One region of the Rhodococcus sp. NPDC059234 genome, then DNA from elsewhere that is predicted to be linked to it. Evidence: riboswitches for the same ligand, from Rfam matches in the RefSeq annotation. Region 1 holds a riboswitch; each other region holds the start of a gene.

Region 1 (6,616 bases):
ATACCCGACTGCACCAGCATTCGCTCGAATTCCGGTGCGGAACGGGTGAATTCGAGGTACTCGTGCGGGGTGCAGTAGCCCATCACCCGCTCGACGCCCGCCCGGTTGTACCAGGACCGGTCCATGAGCACGATCTCGCCGCCCGACGGGAGGTGCTCGACGTACCGCTGGAAGTACCACTGCTTGCGCTCGCGCTCGGTGGGCTTCTCCAGCGCCATCACCCTGGCGCCACGAGGATTGAGGTGCTCGGTGAGCCGCTTGATCGCGCCGCCCTTGCCCGCCGCGTCGCGGCCCTCGAAGATGATGACGATCTTCTCGTCGTTCTCCTTGACCCACGCCTGCAGCTTCAACAGCTCGATCTGCAGGGTCCGCTTGCGCCGCTCGTACTGGCGGCGGGTCATCTTCTTGTCGTAGGGGTACCCGTGCCGCCACGGCGCGTCCGGACCGTCGTCGCTGCGCATCCGTCCGGACTTGCGGAGCAGTTCGCCGATCTCGTCGATCTCGGGCGTGACGTCAACCTGCCGGGGCTGCGCCATCTCGAAGTCGGTGCCGGCGTCCTCGCTACTCGAGTTCCGAAGATCGTCCACCTTTCGAGACTACCTCCGGATCCGGTCAGAGTTCGGGTGAGGAAGCCTGTGCCCAGAACCGCTTCGGGATCCGGCCCGCGAGCCGCGCCGCGCGACCGGCGACCACCGCGGACGCCATCGCGGTCGCCATGAGCGCGGGGTCCTTCGCCCTGGTCACCGCCGTCGCGAGCAGCACCGCGTCGCACCCCAGCTCCATCGCCAGCGCGGCGTCGCTCGCCGTCCCGATGCCGGCGTCGAGAATCACCGGCACCCCTGCCGACTCGACGATCATCTCGATGTTGTGCGGGTTGCAGATGCCCAGGCCGGTCCCGATCGGGGCGCCGAGCGGCATCACCGCCGCGCAGCCGACGTCCTCGAGCCGACGGGCCAGGACCGGGTCGTCGGTGGTGTACGGCAAGACCGTGAATCCGTCGTCGACGAGTTGTTCCGCGGCGGAGACCAATTCGATGGCGTCGGGCAGCAGGGTCCGCTCGTCGGCGATCACCTCGAGCTTGACCCAGTCGGTCTCGAGTGCCTCGCGCGCCAACTGTGCGGTGAGCACGGCCTCGGCCGCGCCCCGGCACCCGGCGGTGTTCGGCAGCGGCGCGATCTTCAGCGTGGTCAGCAGGTCGAGGACCCCGGTGCCGCCCGCCGCGTCGATCCGTCGCATCGCCACGGTGGTCAGTTCGGTGCCCGACGCGACCAGCGCCTCCTCGAGCACCGCGAGGTTGGCCGCCCCGCCGGTGCCCATGATCAGGCGCGAGCCGAAGGTGCGTCCCGCGATCGTCAGCTGGTCCGTCACCATCGGGTCAGCCACCCTGCACCGCCGTGAGAATCTCGATCTCCCAGCCCTTTTCGACCGGGCTGTCCCACGACGTGCGCGGGAACACGGTGCCGTCCACCGCCACCGCGATGCCCTTCTCCGGCAGTCCGAGATGCGCGAGCAGCTGGGCCACGGTCAGCTGCTCGGACAACTGGTGGTCCTCACCGTTGACGGTGATACCGATGTTCACCGGTGCGTTGGTCATCTACTTCCTCGCTCTGTCGATCGAAACCCCGAGCCCGTCGAACCGGTCGGGAGAACAGGTCTTGGCCTCGGGCAGCGGCGTGCCCGACAGTTCGGCGACCACCGCGTCCGCGGACAGCGGCGTCAGCAGGATGCCGTTGCGCCCGGCCCCGGCGGCCAGGACGACCCGGTCCGACACCCGGCCGAGGATCGGCAGGTTGTCGGGGCTCATGGGCCGCAGCCCGGCGGCGGTCTCGTGCAGTTCGTACTCCCCGATGCTCGGCATCAGGGCCTCGGCGTCCGCGATCAGGTCGCGCACCCCGGCCACCGTGACCTGGGTGTCCTCGCCGGACTCGTGCTGCGTCGCGCCGACCACGATGCCGTCGCCGCGCGGCACCAGGTAGACCGGCCGGCCGTGCACGCTGCCGCGGATGGTCCTGGTGGGGGCCGGCGCGACGCCGGGGCGGCGATGCAGGCGCAGGATCTCGCCCTTGACCGGGCGCACCGGCAGTCCGGGCCACAGTCGTGCGGCGGCCGTGCCCGCGGCGATCACCACCTGATCGGCGTCCAGCCCGTCGACGTCGGCGACGGCCTGCTGGGCGAACGTCACACCCGCGTCCACGCAGGCCCGGCGGAGCGCGCGGACCAGGGCGCGGTTGTCGACGGCCGACTCGGTGGCCGCGAGCAGGGCCAGTCGGATGTTCGGCGCCAGTGAGGGCTCGGCCGCACGAATCTCGGCACGCGAGAGCAGGTCCAGCCGGTACCCCTGCGTCTCGAGCCATTCGGCGACGCGGCGCAGGTCGGCGGCATCGGCGGCGTCGAGCGCGACCGTCAGCGAGCCGTCGGAGGTGAACAGGGACTCGCCGGTCAGCGCCTCGAGCTCGCGACCGAACTCCGGCCACCGCTCCAGCGACGCGGCCCCCGCGGCCAGCACCGCGTCCTCGCCGGGCCAGCCCTCGGACAGCGGCGCGAGCATGCCGCCCGCCACCCAGGATGCGCCCGACGCGACCGCCGGATCGTGAAGGGTGACGGTCCAGCCTGCCCTGCTCGCGCGCCACGCCACCGCCAGTCCGATGGCGCCGCCACCGATCACCGCGACGGTTCTGCTCACAACTCCACCTCACTCCCTGCGCCGGCATGATCCGGGTCAGGTATGACGGTCGGGGCTCGCGAGCCCCCTCTCAGCCCCGCGTCCGCCGGGACTCCCGTGTCACTTCGTTCACCGTAGAGACTACCGTTGAGGTCGTGCATCCCTCGCATTCCGGTAAGCACCTGACCCCACGGGAACGCCTCGCGAGCGCCCGCCTGTACCTGTGCACCGACGCCCGCCGTGAGCGAGGCGACCTCGCCAAGTTCGCCGAGGCCGCGCTGTCCGGCGGGGTGGACATCATCCAGCTCCGCGACAAGGGCTCGGCGGGTGAGAAGAAGTTCGGCCGGATGGAGACCCGCGAGGAACTCGGCGCCCTCGCCGAACTGGCCGCGGCCTGCCGGCGGCACGGCGCGTTGCTGGCCGTGAACGACCGCGCCGACCTCGCGCTGGCCGCCGGCGCCGACGTGCTGCACCTCGGGCAGGGCGACCTGCCGGTGCACTACGCGCGCCGGATCGTCGGGCCGCAGGTGGTGATCGGCCGTTCGACGAACAGCCGCGCGCAGGCCCAGTTGGCGGCGATCGAGGACGACGTTGACTACTTCTGCACCGGCCCGGTGTGGGCCACCCCCACCAAGCCCGGACGGACCGCGTCCGGCCTCGAGCTGGTGCGCTCGACCGCCGAGTCGTCGCCGACGATGCCGTGGTTCGCAATAGGCGGCATCGACGAGCAGCGACTGCCGGAGGTTCTCGACGCCGGCGCCCAGCGCATCGTCGTGGTGCGCGCGATCACCGAGGCCCGGGACCCCCAGGCCGCCGCCCGCTCCCTCGCCGATGCGCTGGCCGCCAACGCCCGCTGACCCCCGGCGGGGTCGGGTGGGGTGGGGTGAGTCAGTCCAGCCAGTCGAGGACGGCCGACGGCGAGAGCCGCAGCACGGACTCGGGCAGCCGGTCGCGCAGACCGCGATCCGCGGTGACGACCGCGGTCAGCTCGCCGGCGAGCCCGGTGAGGGTGGTCGACGCCGAGCGACCGGACGCCAGCAGGGCCAGCGCGTCGTCGCCGCTGCCGGAGGCGACGTGCACCGGGACCCGGGCATCGACGTCTGAGACGGCGACGGCCTGCCCCTCGAGCACCGCCTCGACCCTCGGCAGCCAGCCGAAGCCACCGCCGGGCAGCTCGATGGTGCGCGGCAGGCTTCCGGCGAGCGCGGCCAGCAACTCCCCGGTGGCCCCGACGCGGTCGCGCCACCACCCGTTCGGCCGCGATCCGAGCACGTTCGCGGTGTCGAGCAGCAGCCGCACCGGTGCCGCGCGCAGCGACGGCCAGCTGGCCGCGAAACCCGGGTGCAGCGGGAGGTCCTCGACGCGGTCCTCGGGTACCCAGCGCAGCTCGGTGCTCTCCCCGTTCGGGACGGTGTCCAGCGCGGTGTGCGCGTCGGCGATCACCGTCGTGTAGCTCCAGCCTCCCCCGGCTCGGGCGGTCACCCGTTCGGCCCGCACGTGCACCAGGTCCGTGGCGATGCCCGCCTCCTCCTCCGCCTCCCGAACTGCCGCGTGGGTGGTGCTCTCGTGAGAGTCCCGCGCCCCGCCGGGCAGCGCCCAGGTGCCACCCTGATGGCTCCACTGCGCCCGGTGCTGGAGCAGGACCGCGGAGCCGCCGTCCTGCGCGGGCGCGCGCAGCAGCAGCCCGGCCGCGCCGAATCGCCCCCAGTACCGGCTGCCGTCCTCGCTCGTGGCCCAGCCGTCCCCGTCACCGCGCATCGACTTCGTTCACCTACTCCAGATCGTGCCGCGCCGCGCCAAGTCGGCTCCTCGTGTGTCCGCCACAACTGTTCGCCGTCGAACTTAGCCAGTCGCAGATCCCAAAGCGCGGTTACTGCTTATATGCTGCCCTTTGTCGGGCACTCGGGCCAGATAGAAGGGGTGCAGCACAGTGGCTGTTCGAGTTGCGCCTTCGACCGAGCCGCTCGGCGACACGCCCGCCCCGACCACGGAGCTGCGACCGCCGCCGAGCCGGCCCGCACGGCTGCGCGCGTTCAGTCGCACCACGCCCGCCAAGATCGTCACCCTCGGCGTCGGACTGATCGCGCTCGCCCTGCTGTCGGGCGTCGTCGCCGCGGTCCAGGTCGCCGACCGCCAGCGCACCCTCGACACCCTGCTCACCGAGATCGAACCACTCGCGAACGCGTCCCAGCACCTCTACAGCTCGCTGTCCATCGCGGACGCGGCCGCCACCACAGCGTTCCTCGCAGGCGGCATCGAGCCCGCCGCCGTGCGGGACAGGTACGCGCAGGCCGTCGGCGACGCGGGTCAGGACATCGTCGACGCGGCGGCGGGAGTCGAGACCGACGACGTGACCGCGCACGCCCTGTTGACCCAGTTGTCGGCCGGGCTGCCGGTGTACACCGGCCTCGTCGAGACCGCGCGCGCCAACAACCGCACCGGCTACCCGGTGGGTTCGGCGTACCTGAGCGAGGCCTCGGCGATGATGCAGACCACGCTGCTGCCGCTCGCCGAGCAGTTGCACACCGAGCAGTCCGACCGGGTGGTGCAGAGCCAGGACGCGTTCGCCCGACCGCCGTGGCTGGCGATCGCCCTGCTGGTGCTCGCCCTGGTGGCCCTGGTCGTCGCCGCGCTGCTGCTCGCCCGCTGGACACGCCGTCGGCTGAACCTCGGCCTGATCGTCGCCGCGGCCGCGATCGCCGCCTCGGTCTGCTGGTTGGTGGCCGCGGGGCTGGTCTCGGCGACGGCCACCGCGCACGCGCTGGACGACGGCGCCCGACCGCTGACCGATCTGACGACCGCCCGTATCCTCGCCCAGCAGGCCCGCGCCGACGAGACGCTCAGCCTGGTTCGGCGCGAACTCACCGGCGCCTACGACCAGCAGTTCGACGACCACCTGACACGACTGAAGGCTCTGCTCGACGAGTACCCGCACGGCGGCCGGGTGGACGTCAGCGCCGATCAGGTCGCGGCGACCGCGGCGGCCCGTACCGCATGGGCACAGGCTCACCAGCGCTTGATCGCGATGCTCGGCAGCGGGGACTGGAACGGTGCGGTCGCGGTGGCGGTGGGCACCGGGGACCGCGATTCGGCTACCTACTTCGCCGCCGCCGACGCCGAGCTCAGCAAGGCGATCGACACGGCGAGAACGCAATTGCGCAACAACGTGGACCGCGCCGTGTCCACACTGACCGCACTCTCACCGGGCGTTCTGGTGCTGGCCGCCCTCGCCGCGACCGGAGTCGTGGCCGGACTCCTGCCCCGACTACGGGAGTACCAATGACCGGAATGCAAAGGCGGGCAGCACTGTTCGCGGTGGCCGCGGCGGCACTCGTGGTCGCCGGGTGTACCGGCGCGCAGCCGTTCGGTCCAGGATCGCGTCCCGACTACGCCATGCCCCCCGTGCCCTCCGGCGCGAGCGTCGCCGCATCCCCGACCGGCACCACCCCGGAGCCCACCTGCGGGGACCCGACCGCGAGTCTGCGTCCGTTCGCCGACGGCGCGAAACCCCCGACCGCAGCACTCGCCCGCATCCAGGGCAGGGGCCGACTGATCGTCGGGCTCGACACCGGTAGCAATCTGATGAGTTTCCGCGACCCGAGCACCGGGACCATCGAGGGGTTCGACGCCGACATCGCACGGGAGGTCGCTCGCGACCTGCTCGGCGACCCCAGCCGGGTGGAGTTCCGCATGTTGTCCTCGGCCGACCGGATTCCGGCCCTGAACGACAACACGGTCGACATCGTCGTGAAAACCATGACGATCAACTGTGAGCGCCGTCAACAGGTCGGCTTCTCCACCGTCTACTTCCTTGCGCAGCAACGAGTTCTCGTGACCAAGGGCTCGGACATCCGGAGTGCGGCCGATCTCGCGGGCAGGCGGGTGTGCGCGGCGGCGGGCACGACCTCGGTCGAGCACATCCAGCGGGTTCAGCCCGCGGCGATCGTCGTCACC
Region 2 (6,616 bases), on a different contig from region 1:
GCGCTGCGACTGTTCGTCTACGACTGCCCCGACTACGACGGCGACGGCGACGGCGAGCGGCGCCGCGGCGAGGTCATCAACCCGGTGCTCGAGACGTCGGAACTGCCCGAGACCATGCCCGACCCGGACGACGACGAGGAGGGCTGCCTGTCCGTGCCGGGCGAGCAGTTCCCGACCGGTCGCGCGGACTGGGCGCGGGTCACCGGCATCGACGTCAACGGCGACCCGGTCGATATCCAGGGCAACGGCTTCTTCGCCCGGATGCTGCAGCACGAGGTCGGCCACCTCGACGGATTCCTGTACACGGACATGCTGATCGGTCGCAACGCACGCGCAGCGAAGAAGACGATCAAGCGGGCAGGCTGGGGCGTGCCCGGGCAGAGCTGGATCCCCGGCACGGTCGAGGATCCGTTCGGCCACGATGACTGAGGCTGCTCTCGGGAGCAGGGTCGTCCTGCGCTACAAGCTTCCGCCGGGCTATCCGCAGCCGCTGACGGACATCATCGGCGAGTTGGTCTCGCTGGCTCCCGCCGTCGTGGTCCGCGCTCCGGACGGACGGGTCGTGCAGGTCTCCCCCGACCAGGTCGTCGCGCTCAAGGCCCTCGGCGCCCGCCCGGTGCTGACGAGGGAGATCCGGGCCCTGGAGCTGGCCGCGGCCGACGGCTGGCCCGGCACCGAGCAGACCTGGGTGAACGGATGGCTGGCTCGGTTCGGCGACGGCTTCACCCGGCGCGCCAACGCAGCGGTCCCGTTGGGCAAGGCGGACCGGATCGGCGACCTCTACACCGGCGACACCGCCGAGCGGCTGCGCGCCTGGTACGCCGACCGGGGCCAGCGTTTGCAGCTGCTGCTGCCCGACCGCCTCGGCACCGCGCCCGAGGGCTGGGAGGTCTCCGACGAGGTTCTTGTCATGGCCGCCGACATCGCGAATCTGACCCTGCCCGAAGGTGATTCGCTGGTCACGGTGGCGGACGTACCGGACGAACGCTGGCTGCCGCTGTACCACTATCACGGCGAGTCGCTGCCCGCGTGCGCGCCGGCTGTGCTCGGCGCCGTCCGGGACGGCCGACTCGGATTCGGTGCACTCGGCAGCCCGGACACCGAACTGCTCGCGATCGCGCGGGCTGCGGTCACAGAGGCGCCGGACGGGCGGCACTGGGTGGGCCTGGCCGCGGTCGAGGTCGCGGCTGAGCACCGGCGACGCGGACTCGGCCTGCTGATGTGCGCGGAGATGATCCGCTGGGGACGTGACAACGGCGCCACCCACGCGTACATCCAGGTGGCCGCGGACAACGACGCGGCCATCGCGCTCTACCGCACCCTCGGGCTCATCGATCACCACCGCTACCGGTACGCGACCGCCCCCGACTGAACCGTCCTCGCCGAGCACTACGCTGCCTGGCATGCGACTGGCGACGTGGAATGTGAACTCGGTGCGGGCCCGGACGGACCGGATCGTGGACTGGCTGGCGCGGACCGAGACGGACGTGCTGGCGATCCAGGAGACCAAGTGCCGCGACGACCAGTTCCCCACGGACCGGTTCACCGACCTCGGCTACGAGGTCGCGCACGTGGGGTTGAGCCAGTGGAACGGGGTGGCGATCATCTCGCGGGTGGGACTCGACGACGTGCAGATCGGGTTCGAGGGCCAGCCCGGGTTCGCGAAGGCCGCCGCCGACAGCCTGGACATCGCCACCCCGGTGGTCGAGGCCCGCGCGATCGGCGCGACCTGCGGCGGGGTGCGGGTGTGGAGCCTGTACGTCCCGAACGGTCGCGAGCTGTCCGACCCGCACTACGAGTACAAGCTGGACTGGCTCGCGACCCTGCGTGACGACGCGGTCAAGTGGCTCGCAGACGACCCGAACGCCCAGGTCGCGCTGGTCGGCGACTGGAACGTCGCGCCGACCGACGAGGACGTGTGGGATCCGGCCCTGTTCGAGGGCAAGACCCACACGTCGCAGCCGGAGCGGGACGCGTTCCACGCCTTCGTCGACGCGGGCTTCTCCGACGTGGTCCGGCCGTTCACGCCCGGCCCCGGCGTCTACACCTACTGGGACTACACGCAGCTGCGCTTCCCGAAGCGGCAGGGCATGCGGATCGACTTCCAGCTCGCCTCGCCCGCGCTGGCCGCCCGGGTCACCGGTGCGTCGATCGACCGCGAAGAACGAAAGGGTAAGGGCGCCAGCGACCACGCACCGGTGGTGGTCGAGCTCGCCTAGCGCGCGTCGGCTGCGTCGCGACGGGGCCGCAGCAGTTCCGCAGCGAGCCACAGCGCGCCGGCGGCCAGCACGACGCCGTGCGCGACCCGTACCCACGGCGGTCCGAAGAACTGCGGGACGAACAGCGCGAAGCCGACCGCGAGCGGGATCCCGCTCCACCGGGCGAGCACTCCCGACCGCCAGATCGCGACCGCGGCCGTCACCGCGCCCGCGGCGACCAGCACCAGCCCCGACGCGAACATCGTCATCTGCGTACCGCCGCCCCGCACCTGCACGACCAGGTCGAGCAGGTCCGGCGAGCCGTCACCGAGCGCACGGATCGCGACCGAGTGCAGGGCGAAGTCCTCGGCGCCGTAGTACGGGAGGGTCAGGCCGACGCCGACCCACGTCACCACGGTGGCGGCGATGCCGATCCGATCGGCGGGCGTGCCACGGAGGACGTCCCGCAGCGCCTGCATCGCCAACCCGAGCAACACGAACCCGAGCATGCCGAACACGTGTGCGGCGACCCAGCCGCCCGAGGCGTACGCGCGTGCGCCGTCGAGAGTGGTCTCGTTCAGGTAGTCCGAGTACGGCCGGACGGCGGGATAGAGCAGGAACAGCAGCCCGGAGACGCCGAACAGCGCGGCCGCGGCGGTCGCGCCCCCGCGGCGGGTCTGCGGTCGGACGGTTGTGTCGATCATGATTTGCTCCCCACCTCGGACGAGAGCAGCGCTCTCTGTTGAGAGCAGTATTCACCCCCGCGCCCGAGACTGCAAGAGCAGTGCTCTCGAATTTCCGCGAAGTGCGGTCAGTCGCCGTCGATCAGCCCCAGGAACTCCGTGTGCGTGCCGAGGTATCGCTGGACGTAGGTGCAGACCGGCCGCAGCCGCCAGCCCCGCACCCGCGACTCCTCGAGCACCTCACGAACCAGGATCGCGGCCCATCCGCGACCGCCGAAGTCCTCCTTGACCACGGTGTGCATCAGGGCGACCACCTCGGGATCGGCGCCCTGCGGGCCACCCGACAGCGGCGCACCGGGGTCGTCGCGCCCACTTCGGTAGCCGAGGATTCCCACCAACTCGTCGCCGACCCACAGGTCGAAACGCGAGTGCGACGGATTGTCCTCGACGCGCGCGAGCGCCGGGTTCGCCGTCGCAACGACGGGCGTGCTCACCGCCGCTGCCTGGACGTGATGTCGCTTGAAGATGTGATCCACATCGCCATGCAAGCAGCCCCGGCGCCATCGCGCCGCCGCACCACGAGCCCCTCGCCTGTTTGTCGCCCAGACTTCTTCGAATCGTGGCCGAATCGGCACAAAGCAGGCCGCGGCCCGACGATCACAGTGGAGCGAGCACGTCTCGGTACTGGGGATTGTCGGCGATGAATCGCTGCAGGTAGGTACACACCGGGCGAACCTTCCAGCCGTACTCGCGGGCCGCATCAAGCGCGCGCTGGACCATGACCGCGGCCAGGCCGCGATGCCCGAAGTCCTCCACGATCACGGTGTGCATGAACGAGACGACGGGCGGGCCCGCGCGCCGGCCGCCACGGACCCCGACGCCCGCGTTCGTGTCCAACTCGTAGTAACCGAGAATGCCGACGAGATCGCCGTTCAGCCGAAGCTCGAAGCGACTCTGACCAGCATTGTTCGACACTTCCGCGGTCGGTGAATCCGCAATCATGAACCCGTCTCCCTACCCCGCCCGTAACCCAAATGTGACCCACGCCACTATAGGTCAATCGGCAGACATTTGTGAGCGGGATCACTCAAATCCCGCCCGGCCGGTGGACCCGGAGTGGCGCAGCACACGGGGCCGGGTCTAGGGTCGGCGCCGAAACAACTACACAACCCCACGGGGGCTCGCACCAGCGGGCTGAGAGGACGGCTAGCTCTTCGGAGCGACCAGGGCCGTCGACCGTCGAACCTGACCGGGTAATGCCGGCGTAGGGAGAGCACGCATGAGGGACACCTCTGTCACGACCAGCACTGTCACCACCGGCCCCATCGAGGGCAGCAGCAAGCAGTACCTCGACGTCGACGGGATGCGAGTGCCCGTCCGGCGCGTCCAGTTGAGCAACGGCGAACACCTGGACCTGTACGACACCTCCGGCCCGTACACCGACGCCGGTGCCCACATCGACCTCGAGGCGGGCCTGCCGAGGACCCGCGACGGTTGGACCAAACCCGCCGCGGTCGACATCGGGGGCGAGCGTGGCGACGGGGAATCCAAGCCCGTTCGGACCCAGCTGGCGTGGGCGCGGGCCGGGATCGTCACGCCCGAAATGCGTTATTGCGCCGTGCGCGAGGGTGTTTCGCCCGAGGTCGTGCGCGAGGAGGTCGCCGCGGGCCGAGCGGTGATCCCGGCGAACCACAAGCACCCGGAGTCCGAGCCGATGATCATCGGCAAGCGGTTCCTGGTGAAGATCAACGCGAACATCGGCAACTCCGCGGTCACCTCCTCCATCGCCGAGGAGGTCGAGAAGATGGTCTGGGCCACGCGCTGGGGCGCGGACAACATCATGGACCTGTCCACCGGCAAGGACATCCACCAGACCCGCGAGTGGATCCTGCGCAACTCGCCGGTCCCGGTCGGCACGGTGCCGATCTACCAGGCGCTGGAGAAGGTGAACGGCGACCCGACCGCGCTCACCTGGGAGATTTACCGCGACACCGTGATCGAGCAGTGCGAGCAGGGCGTCGACTACATGACCGTGCACGCCGGCGTACTGCTGCGGTACGTCCCGCTGACCGCCAAGCGGGTCACCGGGATCGTCTCGCGCGGCGGCTCGATCATGGCGGCCTGGTGCCTGGCCCACCACCGGGAGTCGTTCCTGTACACGCACTTCGAGGAGCTGTGCGAGATCCTCGCGCGCTACGACGTCACGTTCTCGCTCGGCGACGGCCTGCGTCCGGGCTCGATCGCCGACGCCAACGACGAGGCGCAGTTCGCCGAGCTCCGCACCCTGGGTGAGCTGACGAAGATCGCGAAATCGCATGGCGTGCAGGTGATGATCGAGGGCCCCGGCCATGTGCCGATGCACAAGATCGTGGAGAACGTGCGGCTCGAGGAAGAGCTCTGCGAGGAGGCCCCGTTCTACACGCTCGGACCGCTCGCCACCGACATCGCGCCCGCGTACGACCACATCACCTCCGCGATCGGCGCGTCGATCATCGCGCAGGCAGGCACCGCGATGCTCTGCTACGTGACGCCCAAGGAACATCTGGGGCTGCCGAACCGGGACGACGTGAAGGTCGGCGTCATCACCTACAAGATCGCTGCGCACTCGGCGGATCTCGCGAAGCAGCACCCCCGCGCGCAGGAGCGCGACGACGCGCTGTCCAAGGCGCGCTTCGAGTTCCGCTGGCGCGACCAGTTCGCGCTCTCGCTGGACCCGGACACCGCGCGCGAGTACCACGACGAGACCATGCCCGCGGAGCCGGCGAAGACCGCGCACTTCTGCTCGATGTGCGGACCGAAGTTCTGCTCGATGCGGATCTCGGCGGACGTGCGCGAGTACGCCGAACGCAACGGACTGACCGACGCGGCCGCGATCGAGGCCGGGATGGCGGAGAAGTCCGCGGAGTTCGCGGGCACGGGAAGCCAGGTCTACCTCCCGGTAGTGTCCACCCCGTGAAGTTCTTGCCCCTCACCCCCGACGGACAGACCCCGATCCGAGTCCTCACCATCGCCGGGACCGACTCCGGTGGCGGCGCCGGCATCCAGGCCGACTCGCGCACCATGGCCATGTGTGGCGTCCACGCGTGCGTCGCGGTGGCCGCGGTGACGGTGCAGAACTCGGTGGGGGTCAGCGGGTTTCACGAGATCCCCCCCGAGATCGTGGCCGACCAGGTGCGGTCGGTGGTCGGCGACATCGGGGTGAGCGCCGCGAAGACCGGGATGCTGGCCTCGACCGCGATCATCGAGTCCGTCGCACAGGTGTGCGGCGAGGTCGGGATCGGCAAGGGGCAGGCCGTGCCCCTGGTCGTGGACCCCGTGTGCGCGTCCATGCACGGCGACCCGCTGTTGCACGCGGAGGCACTCGACGCGGTCCGCAACACGCTGATCCCGATCGCCTCGCTGGTCACACCGAATCTCGACGAGGTCCGGCTCATCACGGGCATCGAGGTGGTCGACGACGGGTCCGCCCGCCGGGCCGCCGAGGCCCTGCACGCGCTCGGTGCACAGTGGTCTCTGGTCAAGGGCGGGCACCTGCGCACGTCGACCGAGTCGACCGATCTGCTGTTCGACGGGGAACGTTTCCACGAGTTCACCAGCCCGCGGATCGACACCGGCAACGACCACGGCGGCGGCGACACCCTGGCCGCGGCGATCGCGTGCGCTCTGGCGCACGGGTACTCGATGCCGGCCGCGGTGGAGTTCGGCAAGGAGTGGGTCACTCGCTGCCTGGCGGCC
Region 3 (6,616 bases), on a different contig from region 1:
CCCGGTGACCGCCCGCGCATTGCGGCAGATCGCCCGGGAACTGGCCAAACAGGGCGCGAACATCGACTCCATCCGCGGCATCGCGGACTACCCGCTCACCGGGCTCGAACTCATGGTGACCGCCGCCGACACCGGAGCGGACGCCAACGGTGCGCTGCGTACCGCGCTCGCGGAGGTCGCGGTCGAGGAGAGCGTGGACATCGCCGTCGAGCGCGCCGGCCTGGCCCGGCGCGCCAAGCGGCTCATCGTGTTCGACGTGGACTCGACGCTGGTGCAGGGCGAGGTCATCGAGATGCTCGCGGCCCGCGCGGGCAAGGAGGACGAGGTCCGCGCGGTCACCGAGTCGGCGATGCGCGGGGAGATCGACTTCACCGAGTCCCTGCACCAGCGCGTCGCGGTGCTGGCCGGACTCGACGCCTCTGTCATCGACGAGGTCGGCCGCGACCTCGAGCTGACCCCGGGCGCCCGCACCACCATTCGCACCCTGCGCCGGCTCGGCTTCCACTGCGGGGTCGTCTCCGGCGGCTTCCGTCAGGTCATCGAGGGGCTCGCGCACGACCTGGAGCTGGACTTCGTCGAGGCGAACACGCTCGAGGTGGTGGACGGCAAGCTCACCGGACGGGTGATCGGAGCGGTCGTCGACCGGGCCGCGAAGGCGGTGGCGCTGCGCAAGTTCGCCGCCCAGGTCGGGGTGCCGATGGAGCAGACCGTCGCGGTCGGCGACGGCGCCAACGACATCGACATGCTCAACGCTGCGGGCCTCGGCGTGGCGTTCAACGCGAAGCCCGCCCTGCGGGAGGTGGCCGACACCGCCCTGTCCCACCCGTTCCTCGACGCGGTCCTCTTCGTACTCGGGGTGACCCGGGACGAGGTGGAGGCGGCCGACGCAGTCGACGGTCTGGTACGTCGGGTTCCGCTGTGACACAAGGGGTTCCGGAAGCCGATCTCGATGCCGGTTTCCGGGCCCGCCACGCGGTGCTGGCGGCCGGTTATGGCGACCGCCCGGACCCCGACGACCCGTCCCTCGTGCTCGCGATGCCGCTGGTGTTGCACATTCCCAAGGCCGACCCGCCGGCCCGCAGTGCGCTGCTGGCGGCCGCCGCGACGGCGACGGTCGCGTTGTGCCTCGACGAGCGGGTCGGCGCCGGTGCGGACGGCGAGCCCGGCCCGTGGAGCGCCGACTACCGAGCCTGGACCGGCGCGCGTATCCGCAAGGTCGCGCGCCGGGCCCGGGGCGCCCAGTGGCTGGCGGCGCAGTCGGTGGACGGCGTCACCGCCGAGGTGGGTGGGGCGCAGGCCCGTGCACTGGTGCCGGGACCGGTCGGCGCGCTCGACGCCCGAATTCGCAAGCTGCAGATCGGCGGCACCGACCTGGACCACGACCGGCCCGGCGACCCCGACGACGGGACCGTCGTCCTGTGGATCGACGGCTCGCTCGGCATGACCGTCGGCAAGGCCGCTGCGCAGGTCGGACACGCGGCCATGATTCTCGCGGGCGCGATGACCGCAGAGCAGGCCTGGCAGTGGGCCCGCGACGACTTCCGGTGCGCCGTGCGCGACGCCGAGCCGGACCGGTGGTCCGCGCTCGTCGGCGAGCTGGCGGCGGGTCGAGCGGTCGCGGTGCGCGACGCCGGCTTCACCGAGGTGGCCCCGGGTTCGACGACCGTGGCTGCGAGGCTGCCCGGGTCGACCGGCAGCTTGGATTGACGGCGGAATCGGCCTAAGGTGAGCGCGTCCAGCACGGGAGCCCTGGCGTCGTAGGGCTGAGAGGGAGCACGGCTGCTCCGACCGTCACACCTGATCCGGGTCATTCCGGCGTAGGGAGCAGCGCGTTGTCTGTTGTGCGTTCACAATCCGGGGACCCGTCCCCGGGTCCGGTTTCCGTCGAGTCCTCGGAGCCGTCCTTCACTCTCGACGAGAACCCCACGCGCACTCTGGGCCTCGGGGCCCAGATCGGTCTGTGGGGGAATCTCGGCATCTCGCTGCTGCTGCCGGTCGCGGCGACCTACACAGTGCTGCAGGGGCAGTCGTTGCTGGCGACCCTGCTCGCGGTGGTCGTCGGCGCCCTGATCGGTTCGACGCTGCTCGGTCTGACCGCGTCCGCCGGCGCATCCGTCGGCGCACCCGCGATGGTGATGATGCGTGGACTGCTCGGCAGCAAGCTGTCCGCGCTGCCGACGGTCCTGAACCTCGTCCAGTGCGTCGGCTGGGCGACCTTCGAGGTGTTCGTCATGGCGGAGGCCGCTGCCCGCCTGACCGGGTGGCAGCGCTGGCCGTTCGTCCTCGTGGCGGGTGTACTCGCCACGCTGATGGCGCTGCGACCGCTCAAGGTCGTGCACATCCTCGCCAGGTATGCGGTGTGGGCAGCGATCGGCTCGACGGTGTACCTGCTCGTGAACGTGCTGATGAAGGATCTGCCCTCGCTCACCGACGGCAACTTCTCCGGATTCTGGACCAGCGTGGACCTGGTGATCGCGATGCCGATCTCCTGGGTTCCGCTGGCCGCCGACTACGCCCGGCACTCCCGCTCGCCGCGGGCCGCCTTCCTCGGCGCCACGATCGGATACGGCGGGGCGACCGTGGCGTTCTTCGCGCTCGGTGTGCTGGCCTTCGTCGCGTTCGGCCTCGAGCCCGGATTCGACATCATCGGCAGCCTGCTCGTGCTCCCGCTCGCCGGTGTCGCGCTGCTGATCCTGGTCGCCGACGAGATGGACGAGGCGTTCGCCAACATCTACTCGACCGCGATCAGTGCGCAGAACCTGCGGCCCTCGCTGGACCGCCGCTACCTGGTCGTCGGGGTGGGCGCCGTCGCGACCCTGCTGGCGCTGAGCGTGGACGCCTACAGCTACGAGCCGTTCCTGTTCCTGATCGGTGCCGTCTTCGTGCCGCTGACCGCGACCTTCCTGGTCTCGTTCTACCTGATCAAGCGGGGTGTCTGGGACGTGTCCGAGTCGGCGCCCTCGCGGTGGGGGATGCTGCTGCCCTGGGCGGTCGGGTTCGTGGTGTATCAGCTCGTCACGCCGACCTACTTCACCGGATTCGGTGCGGGATGGACGCAATGGTGGACGAATCTGCAGTCCTCGCTGGGGATTTCGTCTGCTGGTTGGTCGGCGTCGCTGGCCTCGCTCGTTGTGGCCGGCGTCCTCACCGCGCTGATCGGCCTCATCGGTGCCCGAAAGGGGGCGCGGGCGTGAGTCTCTCGACCCGACTGCAGGAGCTCGGCCGGCCGCTGCTCGCGCAGCAGCTCGCGCATCCCACCGTCGCCGGGATCGCGCGGGGCGACCTCGACCCGGCGGTGTTCCGCGGCTGGCTCGAGCAGGACTACCTGTACCTGCTCGACTACACCCGGGTGTTCGCGCGGCTGGCCTGGCAGGCGCCCGACGGCCACCTCGGGTACCTGGTGGATCTCGCGCACTCGACCCTGCACGAGGAGCTGAGCCTGCACCGCGAGCTGTCCGAACCCTTCGGCGCGCAGTTCGACTCCGCGGTCAAGAGTACCCAGTGCGAGGCCTACACGGGCTTCCTGCTCGACGCGGCGTCCGACTACGGTCGCGGGCTGGCTGCGTTGCTGCCGTGCATGTGGGGGTACTCGCAGCTCGGTATCGCGCTGGCGGAGAACCCGCCCGCCGACCCCCGCTACCGCCGCTGGGTCGACACCTACGCGGATCCGGGTTTCGCGGCGCTCGCCGACCGGTGTGCGGCGATGCTCGACGAGGCCGACCCCGATCCGGCGGTCGCCGAGGCGGCCTTCATATCGGCGATGCGTCACGAGCTCGCGTTCTGGGACGCGCGATGAGCCGGGCACGCGCGCTGGTCGACGGCGAGGCCGACCGCTGGCGGCAGCTCGCCGAGCACCCCTTCGTCCTGGCCACCGCCGACGGGACGCTCGCGGCGGAGTCGTTCGACCGCTGGCTGCTCGAGGACCACGCGTTCGTGGTCGAGTTCCGCCGATTCCTCGCCGGCGTGCTGACCCTCGCGCCCGACGAGCGGTCCCGTGACGTACTCGCGGGCGGGATCGCCGCTCTCACACCGGAACTCGGCCTGTTTCGCGCCGAACTCGACGCACGGGGGCTCGACCGGGACGGGTATCGGCCCAGCCTCGGCTGTGTGTCGTACACCTCGTTCATGCTCGCGAGCCTGCACGACGGCTACGAGATCGCCTCGGCGGTGCTCTACGGGGTGGAGAAGGCGTACCTCGACGCGTGGACGACCGTCCGCGAGCGCGCCGCGGCCGCCGACTCGCGGTACCGCTCCTTCATCGACAACTGGAGCGCGCCGCCGTTCGCGAACTACGTCGCCGACCTCGGCGAGCTGCTGGGTGCGGGGGAGCCCACACCGGCGCAGCGGGCGGCGTTCGGCCGGGTTGCCGAGTTCGAGGTGCAGTTCTGGGACGGGTGCGCGGGCTAGTCGGTGCAGTCCAGCGGGAGCGAAGTGGCTCTTCTCTGCAGGTCCAGTCGTCACGGAGACTGGCCACCGTGTCCACCCTCGTGCCCCGCCTCGCCGCCCTTCTCGTCGGGCTGTGGCTCTACGGGTTCTCGATGGCCCTCATGGTCGTGGCCGGGCTCGGTCTCGACCCGTGGGACGTCTTTCACCAGGGTGTGGCGCAGCGCGCGTCGCTGAGCTTCGGCAGCGTCACCGCGTTGACCGGTGCGGCGGTCCTGGTGCTCTGGATTCCGATCCGTCAGCGTCCGGGTGTCGGGACGGTCGCGAACGTCGTGGTGATCGCGCTGGCCGTGGACACCTCGCTGGCCCTGTTGCCGGAGCCGGACGCGTTGGCTGCGCGGATTCCGGTCATGCTGTTCGCGGTCGTGCTCAACGCCCTCGCGACGGCGCTCTACATCGGCGCCGGGCTCGGTCCGGGGCCGCGGGACGGCCTGATGACCGGCCTGGTCGGCCGCAGTGGGCTGTCGGTCCGGTTGGTCCGCACCGGGATCGAGGTGGCGGTGCTCGCCACCGGCTGGATGCTCGGCGGCACCGTCGGGGTCGGCACCGTGGTGTACGCGCTCGGCATTGGGCCGCTGATCCAACTGATGATGCGCGTGATGCCGGGGCCCCGTCGCGGACAGCCCGGAGCCGGCCCGGTGACCTGCACGCCGACCGGGGCGGACGACACGCAAGCCGGTCCTGCCGCGTGCGCCGCGAGCACGTAGGTCAAGATGGGCGTCGTGCCCGAACTAGATCCCGATCTGCTCATCGATTTCGACGACGTGCTCATCCGCCGCGGCGGTGTCACCCTGGTCGGTCCCGTGACCTGGAAGGTGGAGCTCGACGAGAGGTGGGTTGTGCTCGGGCCCAACGGCGCGGGCAAGACCTCGCTGCTGCGGATCGCGGCCGCCGAGGTGCACCCGACCTCCGGTCACGCGAACCTGCTCGGCGAGACGCTGGGCCGCGTCGACGTCAGCGAACTGCGGCCCCGGATCGGGTTGTCCTCGTCCTCGCTCGCGCACCGGGTGCCCGCCGACGAGGTGGTCAGCGATCTCGTCGTCTCGGCCGGCTACGCAGTGCTCGGACGCTGGCGGGAGCAGTACGAGGAGATGGACACCACGCGCGCCGTGGAGATGCTCGAGAGCCTCGGCGCGGAGCACCTGGCGGATCGCACCTACGGCACCCTCTCCGAGGGCGAGCGCAAGCGGGTGCTCATCGCGCGGGCCCTGATGACCGACCCCGAACTCCTGCTGCTCGACGAGCCTGCGGCCGGCCTGGACCTCGGTGGTCGCGAGGAGCTCGTCGCGCGGCTGTCGGACCTCGCGGCCGATCCGGATGCGCCCGCCACCGTGCTGATCACCCACCACGTCGAGGAGATCCCGCCGGGCTTCACCCACGCGCTGCTGCTCAAGGAAGGCCAGGTGGTCGCGCAGGGCCTGATCGACGACGTGATCACCGCGGAGAATCTGACGGAGGCGTTCAGCCAGTCCATCGCACTGGATCGGGTGGACGGACGGTTCTTCGCCAGGCGGGCGCGACTGCCCGGCCAGCACCGCCGCTGACCGCGGTTCGGGATAGTTGTAACGTCCGACACATGTCCACATTCGAAGCACATCCCGAAGTTCCCCCGAAGGACGCCTCCACCGTCATCCTGGTGCGCGACTCCGCGTCCGGGCCCGAGGTGTTCCTGCTCCGCCGCGTCGGCGGAATGGCCTTCGCCGGTGGCATGACCGTGTTCCCCGGCGGCGGCGTGGATCCGCAGGACGCCGAGGCCGACGTCGCCTGGAGTGGGCCGCCGGTCTCCTGGTGGGCTGAGCGGTTCGGCGTCGACGAGGGCCGTGCGAAGGCTCTGGTCTGCGCGGCGGTGCGGGAGACCTTCGAGGAGTGCGGGGTCCTGCTTGCCGGACCGACCGCGGACACCGTCGTCGCGGACACCTCCGGATACGCGCAGGCGCGCAAGCAATTGGAGGCTCGCGAGCTCTCGTTCAGCGAGTTCCTCGCCCGCGAGAACCTGGTGCTGCGTGCGGATCTGCTTCGGCCGTGGGCGAATTGGGTCACCCCGATCGGTGAGGGCAGGCGCTACGACACCCGTTTCTTCGTGGCCGCGGCCCCCGCGGGTCAGGTCGCGGACGGTGAGACGTCGGAGGCCGCCGAGGTCACCTGGCAGACCCCGGAGCAGGCCGTCGCGGAC

The links. A riboswitch is a leader RNA that binds a small molecule or an ion and turns the genes downstream of it on or off. The one in region 1 is predicted to bind thiamine pyrophosphate.
Region 2: linked by a shared signal. The riboswitch ahead of thiC (phosphomethylpyrimidine synthase ThiC) and the one ahead of thiO (glycine oxidase ThiO) in region 1 are both predicted to bind thiamine pyrophosphate.
Region 3: linked by a shared signal. The riboswitch ahead of ACFXGJ_RS21200 (purine-cytosine permease family protein) and the one ahead of thiO (glycine oxidase ThiO) in region 1 are both predicted to bind thiamine pyrophosphate.

What each region holds. Positions count from the first base shown of each region.
Region 1 is NZ_JBHZAH010000093.1:10,319-16,934, reverse strand. Features, by position in the region: gene ppk2 (polyphosphate kinase 2) at 1-536, opposite strand, end outside; gene ACFXGJ_RS18215 (thiazole synthase) at 613-1,371, opposite strand; gene thiS (sulfur carrier protein ThiS) at 1,376-1,594, opposite strand; gene thiO (glycine oxidase ThiO) at 1,595-2,683, opposite strand; TPP riboswitch at 2,680-2,791, opposite strand; gene thiE (thiamine phosphate synthase) at 2,818-3,519, shown strand; gene ACFXGJ_RS18195 (NUDIX domain-containing protein) at 3,551-4,420, opposite strand; gene ACFXGJ_RS18190 (hypothetical protein) at 4,593-5,945, shown strand; gene ACFXGJ_RS18185 (glutamate ABC transporter substrate-binding protein) at 5,951-6,616, shown strand, end outside.
Region 2 is NZ_JBHZAH010000065.1:20,999-27,614, forward strand. Features, by position in the region: gene ACFXGJ_RS15030 (peptide deformylase) at 1-429, shown strand, start outside; gene ACFXGJ_RS15035 (GNAT family N-acetyltransferase) at 422-1,372, shown strand; gene ACFXGJ_RS15040 (exodeoxyribonuclease III) at 1,404-2,219, shown strand; gene ACFXGJ_RS15045 (hypothetical protein) at 2,216-2,902, opposite strand; gene ACFXGJ_RS15050 (GNAT family N-acetyltransferase) at 3,010-3,375, opposite strand; gene ACFXGJ_RS15055 (GNAT family N-acetyltransferase) at 3,539-3,883, opposite strand; TPP riboswitch at 4,045-4,169, shown strand; gene thiC (phosphomethylpyrimidine synthase ThiC) at 4,161-5,837, shown strand; gene thiD (bifunctional hydroxymethylpyrimidine kinase/phosphomethylpyrimidine kinase) at 5,834-6,616, shown strand, end outside.
Region 3 is NZ_JBHZAH010000130.1:5,940-12,555, reverse strand. Features, by position in the region: gene serB (phosphoserine phosphatase SerB) at 1-922, shown strand, start outside; gene ACFXGJ_RS21205 (peptidyl-tRNA hydrolase) at 919-1,707, shown strand; TPP riboswitch at 1,731-1,841, shown strand; gene ACFXGJ_RS21200 (purine-cytosine permease family protein) at 1,842-3,194, shown strand; gene ACFXGJ_RS21195 (TenA family protein) at 3,191-3,796, shown strand; gene ACFXGJ_RS21190 (hypothetical protein) at 3,793-4,407, shown strand; gene ACFXGJ_RS21185 (YitT family protein) at 4,539-5,150, shown strand; gene ACFXGJ_RS21180 (ABC transporter ATP-binding protein) at 5,157-5,987, shown strand; gene ACFXGJ_RS21175 (NUDIX hydrolase) at 6,020-6,616, shown strand, end outside.